Regions from separate parts of the Methylophilus sp. DMC16 genome, predicted to be linked through region 1. Evidence: predicted binding sites of a transcription regulator. Region 1 holds the regulator's gene; the other holds the start of a gene.

Region 1 (4,700 bases):
ACATGATGGAGCAGCACAAAATAAATGGCTTTTTGGCAGTAGATGCCCAAGGGCAGTTGGTAGGGGCATTCAATATGCATGACTTATTGAAAGCCAAAGTCGTTTAGCTTAAACAGGCATTAGAATTCAGGCATGCTTAAACACCCCATTTTGTTGCCGATTGCGTTAATGCTGTTGCTGGCGCTGCTGACCTTCTGGATTAACCAGAATGTACAAGAGCAAGCACTCAAAATGAACATACTTAATCGCCAAGCGCCGGACTACATGTTGTACAACTTTGTGAGTACCCGCACGGATGCGTCCGGCAATACCAAATATGTGCTGGCGGCCGCAAAAATGCGCCACTTTCCTGCCAATGACTATACAGAATTGCAGCGGCCACGCTTTACCCAGTTTGGCCTGAACAAGCCTTACACGCAAATTTATGGTCAGCATGGACGTGTTTCTGCCAATGGTAAACTGGTGGAGTTTAGCAATCAGGTCAAGGTGATCCGCCAAGCCTCTGCCACCAAGCCAGAAACACAAATGCAAACCGAGCGGCTTTGGCTGGAGCCGGATACCGAGGTGGCACACACAGACCAGTCGGTGATCATCCGCCAAAAACCGGCGACAGTGATTACAGGCACGGGCATGCGTTTTGATAACCGGGCTGATACCATGCAATTGTTTAACCGGGTGCATGTGCATTATGAGCGTCCACCCGTCGCCAGCAATTTGGCAAGCCCGGCCCAGGCGTCAAACACAGAACGCCAATGACCGTTGATTATGGAGAAATGAGTTGAACACGCACAAGCCCTTATTTTTAGCGATCTGCATGAGCGTATGGGCGCTATTGTCCATGCCGCTGAGTGTGCTGGCCGAAGAATCTGACCGAGATCAACCGATAGAGCTTGAAGCGGATACCGTGACCGTGAACGATGCTAAAAAAATCAGTATCTACACGGGCAACGTGATTCTTAATCAGGGCACTTTGCAAATCAAGGCGGACAAAATGATCGTACGCGAGGATCAGGACGGCTTTCAACATAGCACCTGTACCGGCAACCCCACCACATTCAAGCAAAAACGTACCGGTAAAGACGAGTGGATGCAAGGCAGTGGTCAACGTATCGAATACAACGCCCGCATGGATAAAGTGCAACTGTATACCAATGCCTGGGTTAAACGTGGTGAAGACATCGTGACCGGGGACTACATCAGCTACGACGCCAACGCCGAGTATGCCGAGGTGATTGGCGGCACCAAAGCCAACCCGAACGGGACGGCTGGCAGCCGCGTCAAGGCCACCATACAGCCTAAAAATAAAACCACACCACCTGTCATTGACAACAAGCCAACCTCTCAACAGGGGTTACGGATGAATCGCTCCTTGCAACTCAAGGTCGAACCTGCCCCTGCCGAAAACACTGGTGAGCAAGGCAAAGAGTAAGCATAAAGATGGAAACCATGGCAGCAGATCAGAACCATTTGCAGGTTAACCGCCTGAAAAAAACCTATCAGGGCCGTACCGTGGTCAAAAACACGACGCTTGAGTTACGCAGTGGCGAAGTGATCGGCTTGCTGGGTCCCAACGGGGCAGGCAAAACCACCAGCTTTTACATGATTGTCGGGTTGGTTGCACTGGATGAAGGCAACATTACGCTGAATGGCGCCGACGTGAGCCGCGCGCCCATGCATGAGCGCGCGCGCATGGGCCTGGCTTATCTGCCCCAAGAAGCATCCATTTTCCGCAAGCTCAGCGTAACCGACAACATCCTCGCCATTCTTGAAACCCGTCCCTATACGGAAGAGCAGCGTGAGGCGAGGCTTGAGTCCTTGCTGGATCAATTGCATATCCAGCACATCCGCAACAGTCAGGCCGTCAGCTTGTCTGGCGGCGAACGTCGACGCGTTGAAATTGCGCGCTGCCTGGCCACAGACCCTAAATTTATTTTGCTGGATGAACCGTTCGCCGGGATTGATCCGATTGCGGTGATCGAAATCCAGAAAATCATCCGCTACCTGAGCAGTCAGAATATTGGTATTTTAATCACCGACCACAATGTGCGCGAAACGCTGGACATCTGTGACCGCGCTTATATTGTCAATGAAGGCGCTGTGTTTGCAGCAGGCACGCCCGATGAAATCATTCAGAACGAAGGTGTGCGTGAAGTGTATCTGGGCAAGAATTTTAGGCTGTAATCCGTCATGAAACAGAACCTGCAATTACGTATTTCGCAAAATCTGGCGCTGACGCCGCAGCTGCAGCAATCGATCCGTTTGCTGCAACTTTCCACGCTGGAACTGAACCAGGAACTGGAAACCATCCTGCAGGAAAACCCGTTACTGGAAATGTCAGACGGTGAAGAAGGCGAGTTTGAAGATAACACACCGCCTCCCCCCACTGTAGAAGCTGAGCCGACAGATGCCAGCTCGTTTGACATGGCAACGCAGCAAGAGATCACCGCACCGGCAGAAAGTCTGCGTGAAGACTTGCACGATGAGCTGGGCGGGAGCGAGAGCGACCTGCCCAATTTAAACGAGGAATTCACGCCGCCAGAGTTTGAAGATGATTATGAAGAGTTTGGCAGCACCAGCAACTGGGACGAAGCCGGACGCAATCATCAGGAAGACGAAGACAGTGACTTTTCCAGACAGGAAACCACCAGCATCAGTTTGCGCGAGCATCTGATTGATCAGATACAACTGGCACATTTATCGCAACGTGACATGAGCCTGGTCAAACTGCTACTGGATAGCATCACTGATGATGGCTATCTGGAGCAAGATCTGCAGGAGATTGTGGAGCACTTGCCACTCGAACTTGAGGTCGAGCTGCTGGAACTGGAAACCGCACTCAAACTGATCCAGAACCTGGACCCTGTAGGCGTTGGTGCGCGCGATTTACGCGAGTGCCTGCTCTTGCAACTGACGCGTTTGCCGCAAGAAACGCCACACTTGCAAACCGCCATTGCCATTGCCAAAGACCACCTGGCGCTGCTGGCCAACAAAGACTTTGTCAAACTGCGCAAGGTGCTTGGTTGCGATGAAGCGGTACTCAAGGCGGCGCAGCACCTGATCCGCCAGCAAAACCCCAGACCCGGCAGCGAGTTTTCCAGCTTTAGTCACGATCACTTTATCCAGCACGATGTGGTGGTTAAAAAGATCAAGGGTATTTGGGTCGCCTCCTTAAATGATGGCGTGATCCCCAAACTGCGCATCAACCAGATGTATGCGGACATCCTCAAGCGCAACCGCGAGAGTTCAGGCCAATACCTGCAAAGCCAGATGCAGGAAGCCAAGTGGATGATTAAAAATATCCAGCAGCGCTTCTCGACCATTTTGCGCGTGTCACAAGCCATTGTAGATCGCCAGCGCAACTTCTTTGAACATGGTGAAATTGCCATGCGGCCACTGGTACTGCGTGAAATCGCCGAAGAACTCGACTTGCATGAAAGCACAGTTTCCCGCGTCACCACGCATAAGTATATGCTCACACCGCGTGGCGTCTATGAACTCAAATACTTCTTTGGCAGCTCAGTGGCCACAGATGCAGGCGGCTCCTGCTCTGCCACCGCCATCCGCGCCTTGATCAAGCAAATGGTGGCCGAAGAAAACCCGAAAAAGCCTTTGTCGGACAACCAGATCACCGACACACTGGCACAACAAGGCATCGTCGTTGCCCGCCGTACCATAGCCAAATATCGCGAGTCCCTGAATATTCCTCCCGCGAACTTGCGCAAAACGCTCTAAACAAAAAAGGCCGCAGATGCGGCCTTTTTTGTTTCTCAGCTCAAATCACCTGATTGTGATCTTGGCAAATTTACGTTTGCCCACCTGTGCGATCACTGTCACGCCTTTTGTCAAAGGCAGATTCTTATCATCCACCTTGACGCTGTCGAGCTTGACGCCGCCTTGCTGCACTGCGCGCATGGCTTCACTGGTGCTTTCAACCAGGCCCGCCTGTTTTAACAATTGGCTAATGCCGATGCTCTCGCCTTCAATGGTCACTTCAACTTCGGGCACGTCATCCGGGATGCCGCCTTTGGCACGGGTCTGGAAGTCCTGCAAGGCTTTTTCAGCCGCGGCTTGACCATGGAAACGCGCCACAATTTCCTGCGCGAAGCCGACCTTGATATTGCGGGGGTTTGCGCCACTGGCGACTTGCGCCTTCCATTCGGCAATGTTTTCCAGCGTCGCAAAAGACAGCAAATCAATATAGCGCCACATCAGTTCATCTGAAATCGACATGATCTTGGCAAAAATAGTCTCTGGCGCCTCGCTAATGCCAATGTAGTTCCCGAGTGATTTAGACATTTTATTGACGCCATCCAACCCTTCCAGCAACGGCATCATCAGCACACATTGCTGCGACTGGCCGGCCTGCTTTTGCAACTCACGCCCCATGAGCAGGTTAAACTTCTGGTCGGTACCACCGAGCTCAAGATCCGCTTGCAGGGCCACCGAATCATATCCTTGCAGTAACGGGTACAGAAACTCGTGAATCGCAATCGGTTGATTACCCTTGAAGCGTTTGGAGAAGTCATCCCGCTCCAGCATGCGGGCCACGGTATGGCTGGCAGCCAGCTTGATCATCCCCGCCGCACCGAGTTCACTTAACCAGTTGGAGTTAAAAACAATCTCGGTTTTGGTGGGATCCAGTATTTTGAAGACTTGTGCGGCATAGGTATCGGCGTTGGCCTTGACCTGCTCCACGGTTA
Region 2 (4,700 bases), on a different contig from region 1:
AATTTTATTGCGGTGCGGGTGATGGTTGACCTCGTCAGCGCGGATTTTACCCTCGCGCAACAAGGATTGCACCACAGAATGATCTTCTGTTTGAAACTCGACCAGGCCGTTACGGTAGAGGTAGGCGCGGGAATCGCCGACATGGGCGCAAAACAGTTTGTTGTGTTGAATCAAAGCCACGACGATGGTGGTACGCGGCGACTCTTGCAAACGCTTTTGCAGGCGGACGTTTTCGATCACCTCATGCACCTGTGCAATCTGCTCGCGCAAAAATTGCGCGGGTTGCGCAATCATAGGCTTTGATTCGCGCTGAAAGGCATCGATCATGGTTTTGACCGCGATTTCGGCCGCCACATCGCCATGCTGGTGCCCGCCCATGCCGTCTGCCAACACCATGAAAATGGCATGCCGATGGTAAGAGTAGGCCAGCCGGTCCTGATTATAGGGTCGCGGCCCCTGGCGACTGCCTTGTGCAATGGTGAATTTCATAGGATGAATTTCATAGTGGCTTGGTCAACACTTTAATAATTTTATCCACCAGCGAGCCACGCGGATCTTCAGCCACATGGATGCCGATCATTTTTTTCTGCAATGAAAACACACTTTGCGGTCTGAGCATGTAATCCAGTTGCATGCACTCATCAATAATCGCCAGCAGTTTTTCAGAGTATATCTGTTGCCCCAACTCCACGGCCGGCACCAGCGTATCGTGCTTGAGGCGCTGGTTGGCCGCGATCGGCGAGGCCCGGTGCAAACAGGCATACATACTGGCGCCTATGCTGTAAATATCACTCCAGGGGCCCAGGTGTTTGCGGTCTATATATTGCTCAGGCGGGGCATAGCCCGGCGTGTAAGTGGGCGCCAGCGTCACCTCGGACAAAGCCTGGCGCGCCGAACCGAAGTCCAGCAGCACTGGCGAGCCATCCAGGCGGATATAGATATTGGCCGGTTTGATATCAAGGTGCAGCAATTTGCGTGAGTGCACCTCACGCAATCCATTGAGCAACTCAACGAACATGCGGATCAGAAAATTCTCGGGCACAGGCTGCGCTAACGCCATGATGTAGTCTTGCAGCGATTTGCCACGCTCATATTTCATGACCATATAGACGGTGCTGTTGGCGCGGAAGAAGTTTTTCACGCGCACGATGTTTTTGTGCTCGATATTGGCCAGCGCCAGACCTTCTTCAAAAAAGCACTTCATGCCATGTTTGTAGGCGGCTTCATTTTTGCCATTAGAGCGGATATGCGTATCTCCCTCGCGCTCGGCCAAGGTCACCGGCATGTATTCCTTGATAGCAACCGTGGTTTTCTGCGCATCTTGCGCCAGATAGACGAAGCTGAACCCGCCCAGACTCAGCACCTTGGTAATGGTGTAGTCATGCAGCACAGTGCCTACCGGCAAGGCAAAATCGTATTTATGAGCGAGCTTCACTAGCGCTTTAACGTCACAATCATGGCTTTTATTAAGGGCATGGCATCAGCAGAGGCTGTGATTTCTTCTGCGCGCCGCCTTGTTTGTACCATTTTCGCATAACGATACCGCATTTGATACAATCAGTGAGTTTGCCAGGAGCCAGATGATGACGATAAAAAATTCCCCCGCTAGCCAACCGATGTTGAGCATGACCGGCTTTGCGGCCACCGAAAGCCGCTTTACTGGCGGGCTGCTGCTGATTGAGCTGCGAGCAGTCAACCACCGTTATCTCGAGCTCAATGTCAAAATCGATGACAACTTGCGCCAGTTTGAGGCGCAAGTACGTGAATTGCTGCAGTCCCGCCTGGGACGTGGCAAGGTGGAATGCCGCATCAATCTCAAAAGCGATGCCGCGGTGGCTAACCTGACGCTCAACCCTGAGATGGTCGGGCAGATCTCGCAAACCCTGGCCGCGTTACAGCAACATTTTCCGCAGGCGCAACCCGTCAATCTGGTTGAAGTGCTCAAGCTGCCCGGTGTTTGCCAAACGGAGAGCATCGATACCGAGGCCATGGCGCAGAGCCTGCTCAATGGCTTGTCGCAGGCCATTGATGAACTGATTGCCGCCCGCCAGCGCGAAGGTGAAAAACTCAAGCAAGTGCTGCTCGACCGTCTGCAAGGCGTCCGTGAGCAGATCAGCATCGTCAAACCGCTGTTACCTGCCCTGATCAGCCAATATCAGGATAAACTGACCACCAAACTGCGTGAAGCCATGCAGGCAGAGGATGACCGCGTACGTCAGGAAATCGTGCTCTATGCCCAACGGATTGATGTCGATGAAGAGCTGGCGCGGCTCAATGCCCACATTGTTGAAATGGACCGCATCCTCACGGCTGGCGGCACCATGGGCAAAAAGCTGGACTTTTTGATGCAGGAAATGAACCGGGAAGCCAACACACTGGGCTCCAAATCGGTGGCAATTGAAACGACACAAGTGTCCATGCAACTGAAAGTATTGATCGAACAGATGCGTGAACAGATTCAGAATATTGAATAAGCCCTATTTAACACACGGTTTGCACCAAAACCGTGATTCGAGAGTGCACCATTTAGGTGCGCTTTCTTTCTGAAACCCGCTCATATAAAACATAAACTCATGATTTAAATGGGTTTTACAGGCTGGCACACGGCTTGCTCTTGTTTAAATGAATTTTACAAGTAAGGCAAAGGTCCAGCACGATGACGCAAACGGCCAAACAGTTTTTTGATGAAATGCAGGGCTATGGGGGCAATGTAAGGGCGATTTACCAGGCCTATAACCGCTGGTTGGCGAATGTGCCTACCCAGCAACTGGCGGCCAAACGCGCAGAAGCAGAAGTCCTGTTCCGCCGCGTCGGCATCACGTTTAATGTGTATGGTGAAGAAGATGGTGCCGAGCGCCTGATTCCATTTGATGTGATTCCACGCATGATTTCGGCCAGTGAATGGGCGCATTTGTCCAAAGGTGCCGTCCAGCGCGTACGCGCCCTCAATATGTTTCTGCATGATATTTATCATGATCAGGAAATCATCAAGGCCGGCATTGTCCCGCACAGCATCCTGACCAATTCGCAATACCGCCCGGAAATGGTGGGTGTGACTGTGCCTAACCAGGTGTATGCGCATGTGGCAGGGATAGACCTGGTCCGCACCAGCGAGTCGCAGTTTTACGTGCTGGAGGACAACCTGCGTACCCCTTCCGGCGTGTCTTATATGCTCGAAGACCGCAAGATGATGATGCGGCTGTTCCCGGATTTGTTTAAAAAATACCCGATTGCCCCGGTGGAGCATTACCCCAGTGTACTGCTGAACAACCTGCGCTCGGTCGCCCAGACCGGCGTCACTGACCCGACCGTGGTATTGCTCTCACCTGGCGCTTACAACAGCGCTTACTTTGAACATGCCTTCCTCGCCCAGCAAATGGGCATAGAACTGGTGGAAGGCCAGGATTTGTTTGTCCGTAATAACGCCGTCTATATGCGCACCACGCAAGGCCCGCAAAGGGTGGACGTGATCTACCGCCGCATTGACGACGACTTCCTCGACCCTCTGGTGTTCAAGCCCGATTCCCTGTTGGGCGTGCCAGGTCTGCTCTCCGTTTACCGCAATGGTGGCGTCACATTGGCCAACGCTGTAGGCACCGGCGTGGCCGATGACAAGGCGACGTATATTTACGTGCCGGAGATGATCAAGTTCTACTTGGGTGAATCCCCCATCTTGCAGAACGTGCCTACGTATCAACTCAGCAAGGAAGATGATCTGGCCTATGTGCTGGATCATCTGCCCGAGCTGGTCGTCAAGGAAGTGCAGGGCTCTGGCGGCTACGGCATGCTGGTAGGCCCCACAGCCAGCAAACAGGAAATTGAAGAATTCCGTTTACGCATCGTCTCCAAACCCGCTAACTACATCGCGCAGCCGACGCTGGCGCTGTCAACCTGCCCGACGCTGGTCGACCAGGGCATTGCACCGCGTCATGTGGATTTACGGCCATTTGTGCTGTCTGGCAAAACGGTCAGCGTGGTGCCGGGTGGCCTGTCGCGCGTAGCGCTCAAAGAAGGGTCACTGGTGGTGAACTCCTCGCAAGGGGGCGGCACCAAGGATACCTGGGTGCTGGAGCGGGACGATATCAGTGCAGAAACCGTGCAGTCGCAAATGGCTGCCCAACAAGCAACGCAAGAGGCCGTCATATGTTAAGCCGTACCGCAGATCATTTATATTGGATGGCACGTTATATCGAGCGTGCTGAAAACGTGGCCCGTGTGCTGGACGTGACTTATAACATGTCCCTGTTGCCTTCAGACAGCAGCAACGAAGCAGAACTCTGGGATGCCGTGCTTGAAATTGCCGGGATCCGCGACATTTATGACAGCAATTACAAAGAACTGTCGGCCGCCAACGTCATCAAACATCTGGTCATGGATAGCCAGAACCCGTCCAGCATTTACAGCTCATTGCGTAGTGCGCGTGAAAACGCCCGTGCCGTGCGTGTGGCCATGACCACCGAGACCTGGGAAAACATGAACACACTGTGGATTGAGTTTGGGCAATATATCAAACAGGACCTGACCCAATCCGGCTTGAGCGAATTTTGCGAATGGGTAAAAAGCCGTTCGCACCTGTTCCGTGGCGTCTGTTTTGGCACCATGTTGCGTGACGAGGCCTTTAGCTTTGTGCGCCTGGGCACCTTTATGGAACGCGCAGACAATACTGCCCGCCTGCTGGATGTGAAGTATGAGTACCTGAT

The links. Region 1 encodes sigma-54, which starts transcription at its own class of promoters, with help from an activator protein. Its sites were predicted from a motif close to TGGCACNNTTCCTGCT; they were not measured.
Region 2: a site for sigma-54 is predicted at 2,598-2,613, ahead of ACT53D_RS10785 (circularly permuted type 2 ATP-grasp protein). Genes of this name have one in related genera too.

Annotation. Positions count from the first base shown of each region.
Region 1 covers NZ_JBQUZC010000003.1:87,805-92,504, reverse strand. The annotation lists gene ACT53D_RS11890 (KpsF/GutQ family sugar-phosphate isomerase) at 1-107, shown strand, start outside; gene lptC (LPS export ABC transporter periplasmic protein LptC) at 133-756, shown strand; gene lptA (lipopolysaccharide transport periplasmic protein LptA) at 815-1,429, shown strand; gene lptB (LPS export ABC transporter ATP-binding protein) at 1,438-2,181, shown strand; gene ACT53D_RS11870 (RNA polymerase factor sigma-54) at 2,188-3,732, shown strand; gene tyrS (tyrosine--tRNA ligase) at 3,778-4,700, opposite strand, start outside.
Region 2 covers NZ_JBQUZC010000002.1:550,606-555,305, forward strand. The annotation lists gene ACT53D_RS10770 (PP2C family protein-serine/threonine phosphatase) at 1-489, opposite strand, end outside; gene ACT53D_RS10775 (serine/threonine protein kinase) at 500-1,435, opposite strand; gene ACT53D_RS10780 (YicC/YloC family endoribonuclease) at 1,581-2,474, shown strand; gene ACT53D_RS10785 (circularly permuted type 2 ATP-grasp protein) at 2,657-4,150, shown strand; gene ACT53D_RS10790 (alpha-E domain-containing protein) at 4,144-4,700, shown strand, end outside.